DNA from 4 places in the Peribacillus sp. BM1 genome. Region 2 is predicted to be linked to each of the others. Evidence: riboswitches for the same ligand, from Rfam matches in the RefSeq annotation. Region 2 holds a riboswitch; each other region holds the start of a gene.

Region 1 (5,488 bases), 2.0 Mb from region 2:
GAAGTATTTATAGTTAAGAGGTTGTTCAGGAGGACTGTCATGGAGGGGAATACAAAAACGATTTCTAATCGTAGGTTACTTGGCGTTGCTGGACTCGGTTGGATGTTTGATGCAATGGACGTAGGTATGCTGTCATTTATTGTGGTGGCATTACAAGCAGAATGGGGTTTGACAACTCAACAAGTAGGGTGGATCGGTAGTATTAATTCGATAGGAATGGTATTTGGTGCCTTTCTTTTCGGAATTATGGCTGACCGTATTGGAAGGAAGAAAGTTTTTATCATTACCTTGCTGCTTTTTTCAATTGGCAGTGGCTTATCGGCTCTAGTTACATCTTTGGCTTTATTTTTAGTACTTCGTTTTCTTATCGGTATGGGACTAGGTGGAGAGCTTCCGGTAGCTTCGACGCTTGTTTCAGAAAGCGTACCTGCCAAAAATCGAGGAAAAGTGGTCGTTCTACTCGAAAGTTTTTGGGCATTAGGTTGGCTTATTGCTGCTTTAATTTCCTATTTCGTTATTCCAGGGTACGGGTGGAGAATCGCTTTGATTTTAAGTGCTCTCCCAGCGTTTTATGCCCTTTATTTACGTTTACATCTACCGGATTCACCGAAGTATGTCGGACTTGAAATTAAAGCTAAGCCAACGATTATGCAAAATATTAAAAGTGTGTGGGCAAGAGAACATAGAAAACAAACGCTTGTATTATGGATTCTATGGTTTTGTGTCGTGTTTTCTTATTATGGGATGTTCTTGTGGCTTCCAAGTGTTATGGTGATGAAAGGATTTAGTTTAATCAAGAGCTTTGAATATGTATTGATTATGACCTTAGCTCAGCTCCCTGGATATTTTACTGCAGCGTGGTTTATCGAGAGAATGGGCCGCAAGTTCGTTCTTGTCACGTATTTAACTGGAACAGCTGTAAGTGCGTATTTCTTTGGCGCGGCAGAGGGACTACCGATGCTCATCACGTCAGGTATGCTATTGTCATTCTTTAACTTAGGAGCTTGGGGGGCACTTTATGCATATACCCCTGAGCAATATCCGACAACGATTCGTGGTACCGGCGCTGGTATGGCGGCGGCTGCTGGAAGAGTTGGGGGAGTTTTGGGACCGCTTCTCATCGGATATTTTGTTGCAGCGGGTACTGCGCTTAGTGTGGTTTTTACAATTTTTACAATTGCGATTTTAATTGGAGCAATTGTCGTGTTAATTTGGGGGAAAGAAACGAAGAACACTGTTTTGCAAGATTAGCAAAACATGACCATTGACTTTATTTGGAATAAAACGTATAATGGCATTAACATCAATTATATATCATTCTTATCCAGAGAGGTGGAGGGATTTGGCCCTGCGATACCTCGGCAACAGACTCAACTTTGAGCACTGTGCCACATCCAACAAGCGAAGGCTTGGAAGATAAGAAGAGTCGAACGGACGTAAACTTCAGCCTCTTCTTGTTTAAGAAGAGGCTTTTTATTGTTTGGATTTGTTGGTTGTAATCTTAACTGTACAGTGTGGGCTATCGTTTGCCGCATTTATCTCGCATTAACGGGTAGTAAACTCCAACTGATTGAAGATTCACTTTATGAATAAGCACGTAGGAATGAAAATTTTAATTTACTGAAATAATGTTTGAAGTACACTTAGGAATGGTATATAAAGTTTGTTGAAGAAATTCATATTGAAATAATTGTCTAATAAATAAAGCAAGAGGTGTATAGAATGGCAAAGTTACTGCAGATAGTTGAGGAAAAAAAGGCGTTTTTAATCGAACAATTATTATCCCGTGGCGTGTATAAAACATCCGAACAAAAACATTTTTATGATGTTTCCTTGAATATTCTAGAGAGAGAATTTGAACAAATTCAAAATAAAGAGCATTCTTCAACTAAAAATATTGTCACTTAGCAGAGGAGAAATTACCAAATATAACCTGATAGTAATCTTAATAAAAGAGGATGTCCGAAAGAAGTCTGCCCCCGTAACTCCTACTTACACTTCGTTTAAACTGTAAGTAGGAGTTACGGGGGCAGATCTTTTACTTTTGGGATATCCTTTTTGCTATTTTGGTTGAATGCTTCATTTCGGGAATGTACTACAGAATTTGTTTAGATTAAATTGAAAAAAATAATATACGAGTTGTATAAAATGTGTCTAATTTGCGAATTCTAGATTAATGAAGTAAAACTTTGATTGTAAAATATTGCTTTTATTTGATGATAACTCTAGACTTATTTTACAATAAGTCAAAATAGCTGATGGAGTGTGAGGTAGTGATGAAATCTTTCGTTCAATTATCCAATGAAATTGAACAAAAGCGTGAAGAAATGATTAAACTAGCAAAGGGATTTGGACTTTCGAATAAACAAACAATTAGAGCGAGCCAAGAGCTTGACATATTAATAAATATCTTCAATATTACGCCTCTCACGGATGCGCAATATAGTGAAGAGTATTAGATGATGTTTCGAGGTAGGCTAAATAGAGAAGAGGATGTCTCGGAAGGGTCAGACCTCGTACTTCAACACACAGTATTATGTGAAAATAACACGTATATAGACTGTATGTCGCAGTTTGCGGGGATGAAGATTCCTTTGAACATCCTTTGTTTAATTTTATCCTTTTTCGTGTAGCACTCTTTTTCCTAAAATGATTAAATCTCGTTCAATATCGTCTAGCAAGGCAATTTTTTGAAGATTTCCCCATCTTTCAAACCCGAATTTCTCAAATAATTTAATGCTTGGTGTATTGTGACCGAATACGAATCCGAGGATTGTAGCGATGTCTAAAGAAGGACATAGCTCAATGGCTTTCTGGATAGCAAGTCCACCAAGACCTTTCCCACGAAACGAATCGTCCAAATAGATACTTATTTCAGCAGTTGTGTTATAGGCAGGTCTCCCATAAAACGATTGAAAGCTTAGCCAACCAGCAGTCCGATCATCTATTTTTATTACATATAATGGTCTTTTATCAGGAATGTGATCATGAAACCAAGCGAGTCTTGATTGAACAGATACCGGCGAAGTGTCAGCCGTTACCATTCTCGAAGCGATGGTTGAATTATAAATTTCCACTATTCTTGGCAAATCCTCTAATGAAGCAAGTCGAAATTGTAATGAATGATCCATGTGCAATACCCCTTATTGATGAATGAAAAATATTTTTTGTAAGCATATCATACTTGAACTATAAAATGAATGGTAGTGTAATATTTCTTTTTTAGTTTGGATATATATTTAGATTATTGATAAATCGAATATCTAGTTTCTTAAAAAATCCTCTAAGAAAATGAATCCCCCAGTGTTCTGTCGTACAAAATAATTATCTTTACGTAGTTCGGGTATTTATGATAGATGTAAAGTAAAATAAGAGAGTGGAAGTGAGTATGTTCACGAGAAAATTGTTTGGTTTAAAACGAGTTTCTTTACTTTTAAATGAACGTCTTGCTACTATTTGAAAGAATTATACCGAGGAAAATGGCTACGCTTGTAAAAAGAGATTTAATTGGACAGGAGAGTTTGGATAATGGAAGAACAGAAATATTGCAGTGATTCTCTTGTGGTAAAAACAAGCCTTGTTTTACCGCCTGATACGAATAATAATGGAACGATGTTTGGTGGGAAATTAATGGCTTATATTGATGATGTAGCGGCTATTTCAGCTATGCGGCATTCAAGAAGATCGGTTGTAACGGCATCAACCGATTCTGTAGACTTTCTCCATCCAATCTACGAAGGCAATGCGGTCTGTTTAGAAGCATTTGTCACTTATACAGGAAGAACATCGATGGAGGTAGTGGTCAAAGTAATTGCAGAAGATTTACTATCAGGGACTCGAAATTTATGCGTAATTTCATTTTTGACATTTGTTGCTCTTGATGAAAACGAAAAGCCAACTCTTGTGCCTAGTATTATTCCACAGTCTGAGATGGAGATAAAACTATATGAATCAGCTGTGATTAGAGCAGAAGCGAGGAAGAAACGAAGAGTAGGTACAAAAGAAATTGCTGCTATCTTTGGGACAAACCAACTATAAAAACAAAAGCGACCTAAAATGAACTGCCCCATAAATGTTAGACAACAATCTAACATTTATGGGGTTTTTTATGGAGAATGAATCGTTTGCGAGAAAATATCTTTCGAGTCCATAGAGTATCTCTACTAAAGGTGCATTAATTCATAATTCTAGTGTGCATGATTAGGTTTTTAATGAGTACACAACAGAAGAGTCTGTATTGAAGTCTTGTTTTACTAGAGAATTAAAATTATGAGAATGTTCTATATTAAAGCTGTATACATAAAGATAAGAATAGGAAATTGATTGATCTCCTTTTATAAAATAATAATGAAGCATAGAAATCGTGTTTTAAGAGTTTGCAAATCCAATCTAGTTTGTAATAAAGAAAGGGATTTACAAACGCTCCTTGATGAGCAGAGCTTGTGTTCATACTGAATATTGACAATGAAGGTGGGGCAATGTCAATGGAGAAACCAATCTTGCAAATAGAGAATCTAACCACATCGTTTAAAATAAAAGATAAGTATTATATGGCGGTGGATCATGTTTCATTTTCAGTAAGTGAAAATGAAATCGTGGCAGTCGTTGGCGAATCAGGATGTGGAAAGAGTGCATTAGCTCTATCGATTATGAGATTGCATAATAATCAACGGACGAAGATCGCAGGAGAAATCAAATATAGAGAAAGAAATGTCGTTACAATTTCAGAAGGGCAAATGAATCAAATACGTGGAAAAGAGATAGGGATCATCTTTCAGGAACCTTTAACTGCTTTGAACCCTTTAATGACAGTTGGAGATCAAATTGAAGAAAACTTGACTTTTCACACAAAACTATCAAAAGAAAAGAAAAGATTAAGAACGATAGAGCTATTAACACAAGTAGGCATTCCGTCTCCAACGCGTACTTATGATCAATTTCCTCACGAATTATCAGGTGGAATGAGGCAAAGGGTGATGATTTCTATTGCCATTGCCTGTAACCCATCGCTAGTAATAGCCGATGAGCCTACTACTGCATTAGATGTAACGATACAAGCACAAATTTTGGAATTGCTTAAATCTATTCAGAAAGAAACGAAAATGGGAATTATCCTGATTACTCATGATTTGAGTGTTGTTGCAGAAGTAGCAGACAGAGTCATTGTAATGTATGCTGGACAAGTTGTTGAGATGGGTACTGTCAAACAAATATTTACCAAACCTTTGCACCCATACACGAGGTCATTATTGAAATCCATTCCATCACAAGTAACAAACAAAAAGCGGTTACATGTGATCGATGGAATTGTACCGTCGATTGTAAATATGAATCGAGAGAGTTGTAGGTTTAGTCCCCGGATTCCATGGATTCCTTGCGATGCTCACGAGGAATCCCCCGAATTACATGAAGTTGCTCCTGATCATTGGGTACGCTGCACATGCTATAAACATTTTTACTTTAAAGGATTGCAGAGGGGGGAGATAAC
Region 2 (5,488 bases):
TTGCGCCCTGAAGATGCCCCAGAAAATCTCCCTGTCATTTTATATACGCATGGTGCAGGCTGGGTTTTCGGAAACGCACATACACATGATCGTTTAGTTCGGGAACTTGTTGTTGGATCACAATCAGCGGTCGTGTTCACTAATTACAGTCTCTCGCCAGAAGCTAAATATCCGATTGCTATAGAAGAGGTCTATACGGCTTTGGAATGGATTGCTAAAGAAGGCGATAATTACGGGATGGATTCAAGTAATATTACAGTAGCAGGTGACAGTGTTGGAGGAAATATGTCGGCAGCTATTACACTAATGGCCAAAGAACGAAAAGGCCCAGCTATTGGCAAGCAATTACTTTTCTATCCTGTAACGGATGCTTCATTTGATACAGATTCATACAAACAATTTGCTACCGGATATTTTCTGCGTAGGGATGGAATGCAATGGTTCTGGGACCAGTATACTTCCGATCCACAACAGAGAGCAGAAATAACGGCATCTCCACTTCGGGCAACAACAGAACAATTAAAGGGACTTCCTGAAGCTTTAGTTATCACGGCAGAAGCCGACGTTTTGCGCGATGAAGGAGAGGCATACGCCAATAAACTTCGCGAAGCTGGTGTAAAGGTAACTGCAGTACGCTTCCAGGGTATCATTCATGACTTTGTGATGCTTAACGAATTCGCAGACACAGAAGCAGCAAAAGGGGCTATAATGCTTGCAAACGCATGGCTGCGTGAATAGAGGGAGCATCCCCAAAAAAGAAGATTAACTTTTAAAGGAACGAACCTCTTTTGTCATAATCTCCTTTTTGATTTATTTAATCAAAAAGGAGATTATGCTTTCAAAAACCTGAAAGATGGAATGAAGAACACTTTTGGAAGGAAGCTTCACTCCGCTTCGATAAAGCGACAGTACGAACCCGAATCAATGAATTACATACTAAGTACACTGCGTCCTCATGTCTTCGTCTGTTTGCTCCCCATGTTGTGGAACTAAACCTTTACTTACGCATCGGTAAGTTTCACTGTATCACACCAATCGGGCTTTTACCGACAGTTAATCTTAACTAACATTTTTCCTATTTATGTAAAAAGGTAGGTTACCTTACTATCTCTTAAAAAAGTCTATATACTACCTGTTAATGCAGGATAAAATGGGGGAGTTGATTTACAATAAGGAGAAATGAGTTTTATGAAAGGGGGATGTATGATGGAGGATGGCACAATTATAACGAAGCAGCGGTTTCCATCACCGCATCCGAATATTCGTCTGTTTATCGTAACGTATCTTTCACAAGGCTTGAAGGTGAAGGGGCTTCTTGCTGAGCCAGATGATGATCAAATGTATGATGGTTTCTTATATTTACGAGGAGGCATTAAAAATGTCGGCAAAGTACGCCCGAGTCGTATTGTGCAATTTGCAGCAGAAGGCTTCATTGTGTTTGCACCGTATTATCGGGGGAATCAAGGCGGAGAAGGGGATGAAGATTTTGCAGGCGAAGACCGTGCTGATGGGATTAGTGGCTTTACATTACTCGAACAGCACAAACGTGTGAAACCCGAGAATATCCATATTTTCGGGTTTTCACGAGGAGGAATTATGGCCCTTTGGACGGCAATTTATTGTAAATCAGCTGCCTCCGTTGTCACATGGGGCGGAGTGTCTGATATGTTTCTAACTTATGTGGAACGTGTAGACCTACGTCGCATGATGAAGCGTGTTATTGGTGGTACGCCGAGTAAAGTTCCAAACGAATATAAATACCGCACACCACTGTTTGCAGTAGATGAACTTGTTGCACCAGTTCTGATTATTCACGGTGAAAAAGACAATAACGTGTCCATTGAACACGCCTACAGGCTGGAGAAAATATTGAAGGAAAAAGACAAGCCTGTTTGGAGTTGGTATTTTGACGAATTTACCCACTATTTCCCGCCGAATATCAACCGAAAAGTCGTTTGTGATCTAACACAGTGGATGAAAAACCAAACGAGAAAGCAATGTGCTAAAAAGTAAGTAAAGGAAGGGAGGTTTATGCTTTGGGAATGCCAATGGAGTTAAACACGATGATCGTGACAAAAGGCCGTGAAAGCAGAGAGGAAGAAAATCTTTTCCGTTTAACGAAAGACGGCTATCGCCTATACCCAATTGATATTCCAATTGAAGTTCGCAAAACGATCGAAAGTGAAACGAATGGGATAGCCATCATTCAAAAAGTTTCTTGGACAAACAACCAAACTGAAATCACCTATCAGTTGGTGTCATTGAATTCAACCAATTAAACAAGTAGGCTTTAGAGTAACGAATTCCGTTTAGAATACAATTAATGTCATGAACAGTACATATAGAGGGTGAAATTGCGTTGATTTCACCCTTTTCATATTCATTGTTTTTTCTGAAGTTTCATTTTACGCTATTGACGATAAATGTTTAAAGTACTATATTATTATAAATAGTTTAATAATTTTAACTTTTCTTATCAAGAGAGGCGGAGGGACTGACCCTGCGAAGCCTCGGCAACCAGCATATCATGCCCGGTGCCAAATTCAGAGGAATGGTAACCATTCCGTAGATAAGAGGGTGGATAAATCTTGAATATAAACATTCAAACTCCCCTTCTGTCCATATGCAGTGGGGAGTTTTTTGATGTTCAATTAAAGTCATCGATAAATAGGACAAGGGGGAGATATACATGACAGCTTTACATATTGCATTATTAGGTTACGGTACAGTGGGGAAGGGGGTTTATAAAACGATTCAAACACATCAGGAAAAGCTTAAGCGTATTTTTAGGAAAGAGGTAAAAGTGGTTGCCATACTTGTTAAAAATATAGAAAAACATCATACACTAGATTCTGATGTTCTGTTAACCGATGATTTTAACAAGATTATTACACTTGAGCAGCTAGATGTTGTCATTGATGCGATCGTTGGTCAAGAGCCTAGCTTTACGTACTTGCAGCAAGCGATGAACAGAGGATGTCATGTTATAACAGCAAACAAAGAAATGTTTGCTTATCATGGAACTCAATTAAAACAGATAGCCAAGGAAAAAGGGGTTACTTTAGGATTTGAGGCAACAGTCGCAGGTGGAATTCCGATTATCCAAACTCTACGACAATTGTTAAACGTAAATAATATCCAAAAAGTGCAAGGTATTCTTAATGGGACTTCGAATTTTATTTTGACAAAGATGCGAGAAGACGGCTGTCCATTTGAAACAGCGTTAAAACTAGCACAAGAAAAAGGTTATGCAGAAGCTGATCCGACAAATGATGTTGAAGGATACGATGCCTTTTACAAAGCGGTGATTTTAAGTGAACTAGCTTTTGGAGAGATCCCTAATTGGGAGGAATCCGTTCGACAAGGGATTCAATCAATCACACCTGAGCAAATTGAGCTTTTTTCAGCATTGGGGTATCGATTTAAACATGTAGCTTCTATGGAAAAGACAGAAAAAGGGATCGTATGCTCAGTCAAACCTGTACTGGTCAATGAAACACATCCATTTTATCAAATCGAAGGCGTGCAAAATGCAGTCTCCATTGATGGAGATATTGTAGGAAACATTAGCCTCCAAGGGCCTGGAGCGGGAATGCTTCCAACCGCAAGTGCCATTATCGAAGATTTAGTGTATATAAATAAACATAGTTTTTCGCCTATTTTCTTAGATGAACAAAATGGATTAAGTGTGAAGGTATCCAAGATTTATTGGGCACTGGCAGGAGATGTGGCTGTAGAAAATATTCCTTCTCATATTCAAATCATTGACAGACCTAATCCAAATGTTCTCATTGTCGAAGCATCTTGGGAGGAAATTTGTGATATTCAATGGCCAAATACTTATTTTTATCAAGTTCTTGGGAAAGTATTACCTGAACAAGCACTTGTTAGGTCATAAATTAATCTGATTTATAAAATAAGATCTCAAGTCCACCGTACTTGGTGAGAGTTGCACAAACGAAGTGAATGGGGAAAAGGGACGATAATCCCAATCATTAACTACCTGTTTGGAGAACAATAATTGCTTATTCTTTTATTTTGGTAAATTTTTAATAAAAAGTTTAAAAAGGGAGAGGGAAATAATGTCTGAATCACTAATCTTTGATATGGATGGAACGCTATTTCAAACAGATAAAATCTTGGAATTATCACTTGATGATACATTTAATCATTTACGGTCATTAAATAAATGGGATACAGTAACCCCTATTGATAAATACCGCGAGATTATGGGTGTACCTTTACCAAAAGTATGGGAAGCTTTGTTGCCTAATCACTCCAATGAAGTAAGAGAACAAACTGATGCTTATTTTCTGGAAAGATTAGTTGAAAACATAAGAAACGGAAAAGGGGCTTTATATCCTAATGTAAAGGAAGTTTTCAGTTATTTAAAAGAGAATAATTGTTCAATTTACATAGCGAGTAATGGTTTAACGGAATATTTAAAAACAATTGTGAGTTATTATAATTTAGATAATTGGGTTACTGAAACATTTAGTATCCAACAAATACAAACGCTTAATAAAGGAGATTTAGTTAAAAAAATTATAAAAAAATATGATATTAAAAAGGCAGCAGTAGTCGGAGACCGTCTATCTGATATAAATGCAGCTAAAGATAATGGTTTAATTGCAATTGGATGTAATTTTGATTTTGCACAAGAAGATGAACTTTCTCAGGCTGATTTGGTAATAGATGACTTAATTGAATTAAAAACAATATTACCTAAATTGAAAAATGCGTATTTAACTAAAACGAGATAATCCAGCTACGAATGACGACTTTTTCCTTCAACTAACAGGTGATATAGCGTGATAAGGGGAGCAAACATTTCCTTCTTGTGCTAACAGGGAAAATGGAAGCATTTACTTTTCAAAAGCAAGGTTTAAGTAATTGGATTATTAATGAGATGTCTCCTTAAAGGTCATTTTAATGATTCGGTCTTTTTCATTATTATATTCTATATTTATAAATACACGGAATTCTCTTCTGTTATCTTTTAACCATAATTTGAACCTCTCAGTTGAGAACTGGGATCCACTTAACGAGTTATCTGATACTCCTACATGCACAGAATGGTAGTAGCCTGAATGTATATTCATCATGTTGCCCCCTTTTATGCAACATAAAGGATTCGACATAATGATAAAAAACTTCTATTTTTTCGTTAGTAAGGTTGCGAAATGTGAGATGCATATTGAATGTTTTTTTCTTTTTGTAACATACTAAAAAGAGGCAATAGGAGGAAAAAATGAATGAAAAAAGAAGGATTAGATAATATAGAAGCGGCTGAAGCCAACATAGAGTTGAATGAAAAAATGAATGATGACAGTCAAATTTCACATGAAAAAAAAGGAGCAAGTTCTACAACCGAGGCTAATATTGAAATTCAAGAAGCCTTCTATGGTGGAGATCATCAGGATGAAGCTATATCAACAATAACACTGCTGCGATAAAAATTACTGGGAACAAAAAATAAGAAGTGAAA
Region 3 (5,488 bases), 1.5 Mb from region 2:
ACGACTACCTTCCCCTTTTTCCCTTTTTCAATTCCATTCTTTATATCGATCATATCGCCAACATTCACTTTTTTTTTGCTATCTGTTGGATTCTTATGATCGGCTTTTTCTTCTGCCATATTGCATACCCCTTTTTCTATATTTTTTTGAATATGATGACATCCTTCATAACTATATACACTTGTATATAAGATCGAAAGTCTGTTCCATATGTGCCACGGCTTAAACCAGTCTGTTTTTCTGAACATTATCTTTACTTCCAATTTATTCTTATACATCTGACAGCAGGAAATACTATCTACATATAGTAAAATTCCCTAGACAACGAACAAATCCAAACAGCTAGGATGAGTGTCTTACAGGTAGTTATCGTTAGCATTTTTGGTTTTAATATACTTATGAATGTATGACAAATTATAAAAAGCTATTCGGATAAAATAGTAACTGCTTAGTTTAGCTATACTATCTCATACAATTTTGGGCGCTATAACATAACAAAAGCTAGGGATGATTCAGATTTCGAACCACACCTAGCTTCTTATCTTATTCATTTATTATTTACACATAACGTCCCACTAGTCAATAGCTTCTAATTACTTCATCCATCCAGGTTTTCCAAATCCTTTGAACTCTTCGTCAATAATCTTTTCAAATTCTTCTGACTCGACAACAGCTTTGATGTCTTTTGCAAATTGTGAATCGTTATCGTCTGTTTTAACAGCCACTACATTGCGATATTGATCACGCATATCTTCAAGTGCTAATGCATCAAGCAAGTCCATCTTGGCGGCCAACGCGAAGTTTCCAGGGACAGCAGCTAAGTCTGCACTTTCCACTGAACGGGGAAGTTGACCTGATTCGAGCGGTTGGAATTTCAGATTTTTCTTATTTTCCTTAATATCTTTTTCTGATACCGTTAGTGGGTCTGTATTTTCATCGATTACAATCAAGCCTTCATCTTGGAGCGTATTAAGCGCACGAGCCGCATTGACTGGGTCATTAGGAAGTGTAACCGTTGCCCCGTCTTTTACTTCATCTATGGACTTATACGTGTTTGAAAAAATCCCCATCGGCGCAGTGGGTACAGAGAGCAACGCTGTTAAATCCATCTTATTTTCTTTCGCAAAATTTTCAAGGTAAATGGTATTTTGGAACAGGTTTGCTTGAATATCACCATTGTCCAACGCTTTGTTCGGTTGAATGTAATCGCTAAATTCAACAATCTTCACCTTATATCCTTTTTCTTCTAATCCAGGGATAATAGCTTTCGTTACCATGTCACTATAAGGACCGGCTGTCGCTCCAAATTTAATTTCTTTTGATTCTGAACTTGTCCCTTTGCTACTGTTTTTCTCGCTGTCAGTATTGCCACATGCAGCTAAAGCCGCTACAACAACTACTAAAATAAATGCTGTTAGCCATTTTTTCATAAATTTCTCCCTCTTTCTGTTTCTTATCTTTTATCAACAACTTTGGCGATGAAATCACCAGCAAGTTGAATAATCTGAACTAATATAATTAATATAATTACTGTTGCAATCATAATCGTGTTGTCATAGCGATAATAGCCAAAACGGATAGCCAAATCGCCGATTCCGCCGCCACCAACAGTACCAGCCATAGCCGAAAACCCGATTAAACTGACGAGCGTTAGCGTGACACCTGAGATAATGCCAGATTTGGCTTCTAGCAGTAGCACATCTTTGACGATCATCCATGGTGTTGCACCAGCGGCAATAGCTGCCTCAATGACCCCTTTATCAATCTCACGCAATGCTGTCTCAACAATTCGAGCAAAAAACGGAATCGCTGCAACTGATAGAGATACACTCGCTGCAGTGGGTCCAATTTGTGATCCTACTATAAAGTTAGTTAGTGGAAGTAGTGCAACTAGTAAAATGATAAATGGAATTGAACGTACCAAGTTCACTACAAAACCTAATCCATTATTGAACCAGCGATTTTCCAAGAATAAGCCTTTGTTCGTTACGAATAATAATATTCCGAACGGAAGGCCAATCACAACGGCAACCACTAGTGAAATGGTAATCATATAAATGGTTTGCATAAAAGCCAGATTTATATCTGGGATAAGTTCAACGAAATGATTAAAATCAAAGCCCATCGCGTATCACCTCCACTTGCGCAGCACGATTTTCAATAAACTGAAGTGAGCTTTCGATTTCTTCCTTTTGTCCTTTTAATTCCATAATAAAGATACCGAGTGGCATTTCTTGAATATATTCAATCGAACCATGCAGAAAATTACCACTTACGTTATACTGCTGAAGCATATCGGAAATGATACCTTCTGAAGCAACCTTTCCTTTAAACATGACTTTCACAATCGGTCCCGTGCATCCATTTAATATGACTTCAGGTATTTCAAAAGATACAACACTTTCGATAAACTCATTTGTAAGTTCTGCCTGAGGGTTGGCAAAAATGTCATATACCGCACCTTCTTCAATGACCTTCCCGAACTGCATAATGGCCATTCGATTGCAAATTTCCTTTACAACGTTCATTTCATGAGTAATCAAAACGATCGTAATATTGAGTTCTTTGTTAATTTTCTTCAATAAATTCAATATTGACTTTGTAGTGGTCGGATCTAGTGCTGAAGTGGCCTCATCACATAATAGCACCGTTGGATTATTAGCAAGCGCCCGGGCAATGCCAACCCGTTGCTTTTGCCCACCACTTAGTTGCGCAGGATAAACATCTCTTTTATCAACAAGACCGACCATTTTAAGCAACTCTTCTACCCGCCCTTTTATTTGGCTCGCTGGTATTTTGGCAGCTTTCAAAGAAAAGGCAATATTCTCAAACACGGTTTTTTGACTAATTAAATAAAAATGTTGAAAAATCATACCGATTTTTAACCGCGCTAAACGTAAATCCTCACCTTTTAAAGATGTAAGATCGGTTCCATCCACTTTAATTTGACCTGAAGTGGGCCGCTCCAACAAATTAATGCAGCGAAGCAATGAACTTTTTCCTGCTCCAGAATATCCGACAATTCCATAGATTTCTCCTTTTTCTATGGTCAGCGAAACGTCATCCACTCCTTTAACCAACCCTTTTTTCGTTTTGTATGTCTTAGAAAGATTACGAATTTCGATCATACGATTCCTCACATTTCTTCAAATTGACAAGTGATTTATAAGAGATAGACCTTTATTCCTACAAAAAAATGCTCCCTTCAACTGAAAGGAGCATCGAAATACGAAAGAATCTCGACTTATCTTTCAGAATGATGGTCATTCTGCAGGATTGGCACCTTCCCAATATTGGGGGTTGCCGGACGTCATAGGGCCTAGTCCCTCGGTCGCTCTGGATAAGTATCATGATTAAATTTATTGTAATTAATATATTATAAAACTATTTAACTATTGTCAATCTTAAAAAAATAATAACACACTACTACTCTAGCAGTGTACCAATTTTAAATCCTTATGATTCGTATAAATCCGTCCGCCTGTCTTGAAAAACTGGAATCGTCTTCCGTACCCGATCGACTTCCTCTAAATCCAGTTCCGCGTACAAGATCCCTTCCGCTGTTTGATTGCTAATAAGTAACTCACCCCAAGGTGCAATGACCATCGAATGACCATTAAATTCATTATTTGGGTCTTTACCGACGCGGTTGACAGCCACGATAAAACATTGGTTTTCAATCGCCCTTGCTTGCAATAATAATTGCCAATGGTCAATCCGTTGCTTTGGCCACTCAGCCGGTATAAACATAATTTTGGCTCCATTTAAAGTGTGAGTCCGAATCCATTCTGGAAAACGCAAATCATAACAGATGACCCCGCCACACGTTATACCATCCAATTCAAATACATTCATACTTTGTCCTTCGTTCAAATATACATGCTCATCCATTAACTTGAATAAATGAGCTTTATCGTAGGCGGCGACAATTTTTCCAGTTCTATCCACGATATACATCGTATTAAAGTATTTGTCTCCTCTTTTCGTTGCTACTGAACCACCGACAATGTTCACTTGATGTTTTTTGGCAAGCTGAGACAGTAGCTTTCTTGTTATACTTCCCTCGCGATCAGCCAGACTGTCAAGCTTATCGAGAGCGTAGCCTGTATTCCACATTTCCGGAAATACAATGACATCCACTTGTGCATTTGCCGCTTCTTCGATATATTTTTCAATCGCTGTAAAATTTTTTTCTGGCTCACCAAAGGTGATATCCATTTGCACACAAGCAATCTTCATTTTTCGGCACCTCTAGACTTTTTTATCTAAATATTATAAAATTTTAGATTAAATAGCAACTCTTACATAAAAGGTGGTTCACATGGAATATTCAGAGCGCTTAAAAAAATTACCAGTACAATTTTTCGCAAACCTAGTTGAAAAGGTAGGCAAAGCAGTTGCAGAAGGACGGGATGTTATTAACTTAGGTCAAGGTAACCCTGATCAGCCGACACCACCTCATATCATCAAAGCGCTACAAACTGCGGTAGAGGATCCACAAACTCATAAATATTCTCCGTTTAGAGGACTTAAAGAACTGAAGGAAGCTGCTAGCGAATTTTATTTAAAACAATATGGAGTAGCTATCGACCCAGAGACTGAAGTAGCTATTTTATTTGGGACGAAAACAGGTCTAGTTGAGTTGCCAATGTGCTTGTTAAATGAAGGCGAACTTATGTTATTGCCTGATCCAGGTTACCCGGATTATTTATCAGGTGCAGTGTTGGCGAATGTCGAGTATCAGACCTTCCCACTTAAAGCTGAAAATCAATTTTTACCAGATTTCAACGCCATACCGCAAAAACAAAAAGAAGCAGCAAAATTAATGTATCTTAACTATCCGAACAATCCGACTGGTGCTACAGTAGATCGGACGTTCTTTGAAGAAACAGTTGCTTTTGCGAAAAAACATTCCATCACGATTTTGCATGATTTCGCCTATGGTGCCATCGGTTTTGATGGAAAAAAACCAGTAAGTTTTCTTGAAGTTGACGGGGCAAAAGACGTTGGTGTGGAAATGTATACCTTATCGAAAACCTATAATATGGCTGGCTGGCGCGTTGGCTTTGCAGTCGGGAATCCCAAAATAATTGAAGCCTTAAACCTCATTCAAGACCATTTATATGTTAGTCTATTTCCGGCTGTTCAAAAGGCCGCAGTTGCTGCGCTAACAGATGATCAGCAATGTGTTGAAGAACTTGTCAACCGTTATGAACAACGCCGAAATGCCTTTATTACGGCATGTCAAAATATTGGTTGGAAAGTCGAGGCACCAACTGGATCTTTTTTCGCTTGGTTGCCGGTTCCTAATGGGTTTACTAGTGAAACATTCGCCGATTATTTGCTTGAGAAAGCAGATGTAGCAGTTGCTGCTGGAAAAGGGTTTGGTGAATATGGAGAAGGGTATATCCGTGTCGGTTTATTAGTCGATGAAAAATTATTGGTAAAGGCCGTAGAGCGGATTGGAAAACTAAATTTATTCCAATAA
Region 4 (5,488 bases), 180 kb from region 2:
GGTACATTTATTCAAGAATTCATAACCCGACAGTTACAACATTTGAGGAAAGAGTGGCCTTATTGGAAGGTGGAATTGGCGCTTTAGCGGTATCGAGCGGAATGGCTGCAATCACTTTAGCCATTTTAAATATTGCTGGTGCGGGGGATGAAATTGTAGCAGCTTCAACTTTATATGGGGGTACATATAATTTATTTGCCAATACACTTCCGAAATATGGGATAAAGGTCCGATTTGTTTCATCTGATGATCCTGAAAATTTCAGAGATGCGATTACTTCACGAACAAGAGCAGTCTTTGCAGAAATAATCGGCAATCCAAGTTTGCGTGTGTTTGATATTGAAGCGGTGGCTGACATTGCACATGAAGCAGGCGTTCCGCTCATTATCGATAACACGTTTGCTACGCCATATCTTTGCAGACCGATTGATTTTGGCGCTGATATTGTCGTTCATTCCGCAACAAAATGGCTGCTTGGAAATGGAACAACGTTGGGCGGGATCATTGTAGACGCAGGGAAATTCGATTATAACTCACCTAACTTCCCAGGCTTTACTGAACCAGATCCAAGCTATGACGGAATCGTTTATGCAGAAGCAGTTGGCCCAGCCGCCTTTATTACCAAAGCACGTGTGCAGCTACTCCGAGATCTTGGACCAGCATTAAGTCCGCAGAGTGCTTTCCAATTCGCAATTGGGCTGGAAACATTGCATGTGAGGATGAAGGAACATATTTTGAATACAAAGATTATCATCGACTATCTGCAAAATCATCCAGCTGTCTCATGGGTCTACTATCCTGGTAATGAAGATCATCCTGATAAGAGCTTGGCTGACAAATATTTGCCAAAAGGAGCAGGTTCCATTGTTACGTTTGGCATTAAAGGTGGCAGAGAAGCAGGTGCGAATCTCATTAACTCGATTCGCTTATGGTCCCATGTAGCCAATGTTGGAGATGCGAAGAGTTTAATCATCCATCCTGCGAGCACGACGCATCAGCAACTTTCAGTCAAAGAACTTGAAAAATCAGGTGTAGCCGAGGATTTGGTACGTTTATCGGTCGGAATTGAGAATGCCCAAGACTTAATCGATGATCTTGAACAAGCGATTGAAAAAGCTACAGGCATTCATTCACTTGCGGTAAAATAATTTTTCCCACACTTAAGCAGTAAGACCCCCATCTCGAGATTCTGAGCATGCTAAAAGAGGATAGGTGGGGGATCAACTGCCCGTAAAGGTCCGATTGGTGAGATAGAGTGAAACTTACCGATGCATGAGCAGAGGTAAAGTTTGGGCCCACAGGATGCGGCGTATTTAGTCTGAGTTCGTTGAGCCTTAGTTCGTACTGTCGATTGATTGAAGCTTGCTTGCGATCTTAACGACAGTAGAACGGGACTAACAATCAGTAGGGGATGAAGAAAACCGCCACTGATTGAAGTTTCACTTTATCTAAATCGATTGTTGCCAAGTTTTTTAACGATTTTTCAATAAATAGAAATATAATACATTGACACTCTATCTTTTTGCATGGTATTATTCCAACGAAAACGAAATGAACTTTAATTGATGATTTGTCAATTTCTTATACTTGTTTGCTCTTATCAAGAGAGGCGGAGGGATGTGCCCGATGAAGCCCGGCAACCGGCAAAGCTAATGCTTTGAAAAGGTGCCAATTCACGCAAAGCTGATTGCTTTGGGAGATGAGAGAAAGGTCTTTTTCACAATGCCTTTCTGCTCATGCGGAAAGGCATTTTTAATTTCCAATTATGTAAATAAACAATGCATGAATGGAGCAGTTCGTGAAATCTTATTTAGTAGAAGGTTTTTACAAACAACATGAGTAGGTTCATAGGGTTTATTGCAAAAAGAGGTGAGTTCAATGATAACATTGTCGAAAGTTAGTAAGGTATTCAGTACTAAATCCATGCAATCAAAGCCAATCAAAGCTGTTGATGAAGTGAATTTAACGATTAATAAAGGTGAAATATTTGGAATTATTGGGTATAGTGGTGCTGGAAAAAGCACCCTCATTCGAATGCTGAATGGTCTGGAAACCCCATCCACGGGTTCGGTCGTAGTAGCAGGAAATGCGATTTCTAGCATTAAAGGTCGTAACTTGCGAAAGGCACGTCAAGAGATCAGCATGATTTTTCAACATTTCAACTTATTGTGGTCTCGTACTGTACACGATAATATCGCGTTTCCACTTGAAATTTCAGGTGTAAAGAAAAATGAACGCCAAAAACGAGTCAATGAATTAATTAAGCTAGTCGGCTTAGAGGGCAGAGAACATGCTTACCCTTCACAATTGAGCGGCGGGCAGAAGCAAAGGGTTGGGATAGCACGTGCTTTAGCGAATAACCCGAAAGTACTCCTTTGTGATGAGGCGACATCTGCACTTGATCCGCAAACAACTGACTCGATTCTAGAACTTTTGGTCGATATTAATAAACGATTAGGGTTGACGATTGTACTTATTACTCATGAAATGCATGTCATCCAAAAAATCTGTCATCGGGTAGCCGTCATGGAAGGTGGCAGAATTGTTGAGCAAGGACCGGTTCTTGACGTATTTAGGAACCCTGCTGAACAAATAACAAAGCGGTTTGTTCAACAAGTAACGGAGCCTGAGGAAACGAAGGACACTGTGGAACATTTACTAGAGCACTATCCACAAGGCAAGGTTGTACAATTAACTTTTGTCGGCGAAAATACGGAAAGTCCACTAATTACAAAGCTTATTCGTAATTTTCAATTGGATGTTAATATCGTACAAGGGAAAATTTCGCAAACTCAACATGGATCGTATGGCACATTGTTTATTCATATGGATGGTAGTGATGAAGAAATCACCCACGCGATTGAATTCATCAAAGAACAGCAGGTTGGCGTGGAGGTGATTTCGAATGCTTAATGAATGGTTACCGAATGTTATCTGGGAAAATATCTGGCTAGCTACGAAAGAAACACTATATATGACAGGTATAGCTCTACTTGCGACTTTTATATTAGGTATCTTACTAGGATTATTGTTATTTTTGACGTCTAAAGGACAGATATGGGAAAACAAATTTATTAACGTGATTATTTCTGCGGTGGTCAATATCTTCCGCTCAATCCCATTTATTATTCTGATAATCTTATTAATTCCGTTTACGATTATTGTGGTAGGTTCTATGCTAGGTGCAAAGGCGGCTCTCCCAGCATTAATTATCGGAGCTGCGCCTTTTTATGCGAGGATGGTCGAGATTGGCCTTAGAGAAGTGGATAAGGGTGTAATTGAAGCCGCAAGATCCATGGGGGCTAAAACGAGTACTATTATTTTTAAAGTACTACTACCAGAATCCATGCCTGCACTTGTGTCAGGTATTACGGTTACTGCGATTGCATTGATCGGTTATACAGCGATGGCGGGGGCAATTGGTGCAGGTGGACTAGGAGATCTTGCTTATAAAGAAGGATTCCAAAGAAGCAAAAATGATGTAACGATGTTAGCGACGATTCTTATTTTACTTATTGTGTTCGTCATCCAATTTATTGGAGATTATATAACTTCAAAATTAGACAAAAGATAAGATGGAGGGTAAGAGAATGAAAAAGAAAAAATGGTTTTCAACATTAGCAATTACTTCCGCGTTACTATTAGGTCTTACTGCATGTGGCTCTGCCAATAATGATAAAGAAAGCGGAAATGGTTCCACAGATTCAGCTGACAAATCAACTTCACTTGTAGTCGGTGCTTCAAATATTCCACACGCAGAGATTCTTGAACAAGCAAAACCAATTCTAAAAGAAAAAGGAATCGATCTTGAAATTAAAGTTTTCTCAGATTTTATTTTGCCAAATAAAGCCTTGGCTGGAAAAGAAATTGATGCCAATTACTTTCAACATATCCCGTACCTAGAAGAAGAGATTGCAGATAAAGGCTATGATTTCGTTAATGCTGCCGGCGTTCATATTGAGCCAATCGGAATTTACTCCAAAAAGTACAAAAGCTTAGACGAAATTCCTGAAGGCGGCTTAATCATCATGCGAGATGCTGTTTCAGATGAAGGAAGAATTCTATCTATATTCCAAGAACATGGTTTGATTAAGTTAAAAGAAGGTATAAGCAAGACAAAAGCAACCATTGATGATATTGTTGAAAACCCGAAGAAACTTGTATTCCAACCTAATATTGAAGCTGCATTACTTCCACAGGTCTTTAATAATGGTGAAGGGGATGCTGTAGTCATAAATGCAAACTATGCATTAGATGCAGGACTTGATCCAGTAAAAGATCCAATTGTTGTTGAATCATCGAAAGATAATCCTTACGTTAATATCCTTACCGTTCGTACTGGTGATGAGAAACGTGAAGACATTAAAGCATTAGTAGAAGTTCTACACTCAAAAGAAATTCAAGATTTCATTACTGAAACGTATAAAGGTGCAGTTTTACCTGCTGAATAAATAGTGTGAAGAAGGGTGTCCCAAACAAAAGGGTCAAGCCTCGACTACTATATACAGTTTAAAGTAAGTGGCTAAATCACTTATAAACTGTTGTTAGGGTAGGGGTGAGATCATTGGGACACCCTTCTTCTCTTTTGTGAATTTTGCAAATGAAACTTCGGATGATATACATATCACATAGCAATGGTCCGTAATAGTAAGGATATTAGTTGTATTCCTAAGCTGATCAAGTGTAATCGACTCTGTGCCGAGTATATGGATTTTGAAAAGTAAATTGCTAAGATGTTACACTAAAATCCAATAAAAAATGGAAGGATGATTCATTATCAACTCTCTAGAGTTAAACGTAACGAGCGAAATGGAAAAGGCGATGCAACAATCACATGGGGTAGGCTACAGTGAGTATAGCAGGCGATTGGATGTGCGACTCCAGGTCGAGGAACGAAGAGAGAGGGATTATGAAGAAGGCAACCGAATCGTGAATAATCTGCAGCGCCAGATTCATTCATAATTCCATTTGAATAGACAGGAAAAAGACCGGCCGAAGTTCATTTAATGGACTTCGGCCGGTCTTTTTTGATTGCTGTAGAAAACATTATTGCCAAGAAAATGATGAGGATGTCCCATAACGGAAGGGCAGACTCTTGGGGGTAGCCTTATCAACCACCTTTACATAGTCTTCATTATAATAACTTTATAAGAATCGAATTATTGTTTTTTTATGGGAAAAATAATGGGGTGCCTGTAGGAAATTTCTAGGAATGGGCTTTACTTGCATTGTGCATTGGAAAATACTATCCTTATAGTAGAAAAGCTTCTTAATTAGTTGCTTACAGTTTAAATTTGATATAAGATTATAATGAGAATAAAGTGAGAATCATTTTAACGGTCATAGAAAAGAAGGTATCTTACTTTCTAGCTATAAAATAGGATTTAGATCACGGAGGTATTACTATGTCAGGTTCAACATTAACGGTTAAAGATCTTCATGTTTCAATTGAAGGAAAAGAAATTTTAAAGGGTGTTAACCTTGAAGT

What was found. Region 2 has a riboswitch for S-adenosylmethionine ahead of AC1MGI_RS01610 (homoserine dehydrogenase). Riboswitches for the same ligand answer to the same signal wherever they lie in the genome.
Region 1: another riboswitch for S-adenosylmethionine. It lies ahead of fbpA (Fur-regulated basic protein FbpA); the one in region 2 lies ahead of AC1MGI_RS01610 (homoserine dehydrogenase).
Region 3: another riboswitch for S-adenosylmethionine. It lies ahead of AC1MGI_RS08685 (methionine ABC transporter ATP-binding protein); the one in region 2 lies ahead of AC1MGI_RS01610 (homoserine dehydrogenase).
Region 4: another riboswitch for S-adenosylmethionine. It lies ahead of AC1MGI_RS02605 (methionine ABC transporter ATP-binding protein); the one in region 2 lies ahead of AC1MGI_RS01610 (homoserine dehydrogenase).

Annotation. Positions count from the first base shown of each region.
Region 1 covers NZ_CM155259.1:2,371,754-2,377,241, forward strand. Annotated here, with positions in the region: gene AC1MGI_RS11410 (MFS transporter) at 40-1,251, shown strand; SAM riboswitch class I at 1,318-1,423, shown strand; gene fbpA (Fur-regulated basic protein FbpA) at 1,723-1,908, shown strand; gene AC1MGI_RS11420 (Spo0E family sporulation regulatory protein-aspartic acid phosphatase) at 2,277-2,459, shown strand; gene AC1MGI_RS11425 (N-acetyltransferase family protein) at 2,616-3,131, opposite strand; gene AC1MGI_RS11430 (acyl-CoA thioesterase) at 3,529-4,038, shown strand; gene AC1MGI_RS11435 (ABC transporter ATP-binding protein) at 4,485-5,488, shown strand, end outside.
Region 2 covers NZ_CM155259.1:333,779-339,266, reverse strand. Annotated here, with positions in the region: gene AC1MGI_RS01625 (alpha/beta hydrolase) at 1-738, shown strand, start outside; gene AC1MGI_RS01620 (alpha/beta hydrolase family protein) at 1,207-2,013, shown strand; gene AC1MGI_RS01615 (DUF2584 domain-containing protein) at 2,037-2,279, shown strand; SAM riboswitch class I at 2,471-2,576, shown strand; gene AC1MGI_RS01610 (homoserine dehydrogenase) at 2,690-3,898, shown strand; gene AC1MGI_RS01605 (HAD family hydrolase) at 4,083-4,763, shown strand; gene AC1MGI_RS01600 (DUF3889 domain-containing protein) at 4,902-5,105, opposite strand; gene AC1MGI_RS01595 (hypothetical protein) at 5,256-5,456, shown strand.
Region 3 covers NZ_CM155259.1:1,809,243-1,814,730, reverse strand. Annotated here, with positions in the region: gene AC1MGI_RS08700 (DUF2187 family protein) at 1-119, opposite strand, end outside; gene AC1MGI_RS08695 (MetQ/NlpA family ABC transporter substrate-binding protein) at 594-1,430, opposite strand; gene AC1MGI_RS08690 (methionine ABC transporter permease) at 1,454-2,125, opposite strand; gene AC1MGI_RS08685 (methionine ABC transporter ATP-binding protein) at 2,115-3,128, opposite strand; SAM riboswitch class I at 3,242-3,347, opposite strand; gene AC1MGI_RS08680 (carbon-nitrogen family hydrolase) at 3,457-4,239, opposite strand; gene AC1MGI_RS08675 (aminotransferase class I/II-fold pyridoxal phosphate-dependent enzyme) at 4,322-5,488, shown strand.
Region 4 covers NZ_CM155259.1:511,768-517,255, reverse strand. Annotated here, with positions in the region: gene AC1MGI_RS02610 (O-acetylhomoserine aminocarboxypropyltransferase/cysteine synthase family protein) at 1-1,148, shown strand, start outside; SAM riboswitch class I at 1,595-1,706, shown strand; gene AC1MGI_RS02605 (methionine ABC transporter ATP-binding protein) at 1,879-2,913, shown strand; gene AC1MGI_RS02600 (methionine ABC transporter permease) at 2,906-3,574, shown strand; gene AC1MGI_RS02595 (MetQ/NlpA family ABC transporter substrate-binding protein) at 3,591-4,451, shown strand; gene AC1MGI_RS02590 (YuzK family famiily protein) at 4,810-4,962, shown strand; gene sufC (Fe-S cluster assembly ATPase SufC) at 5,406-5,488, shown strand, end outside.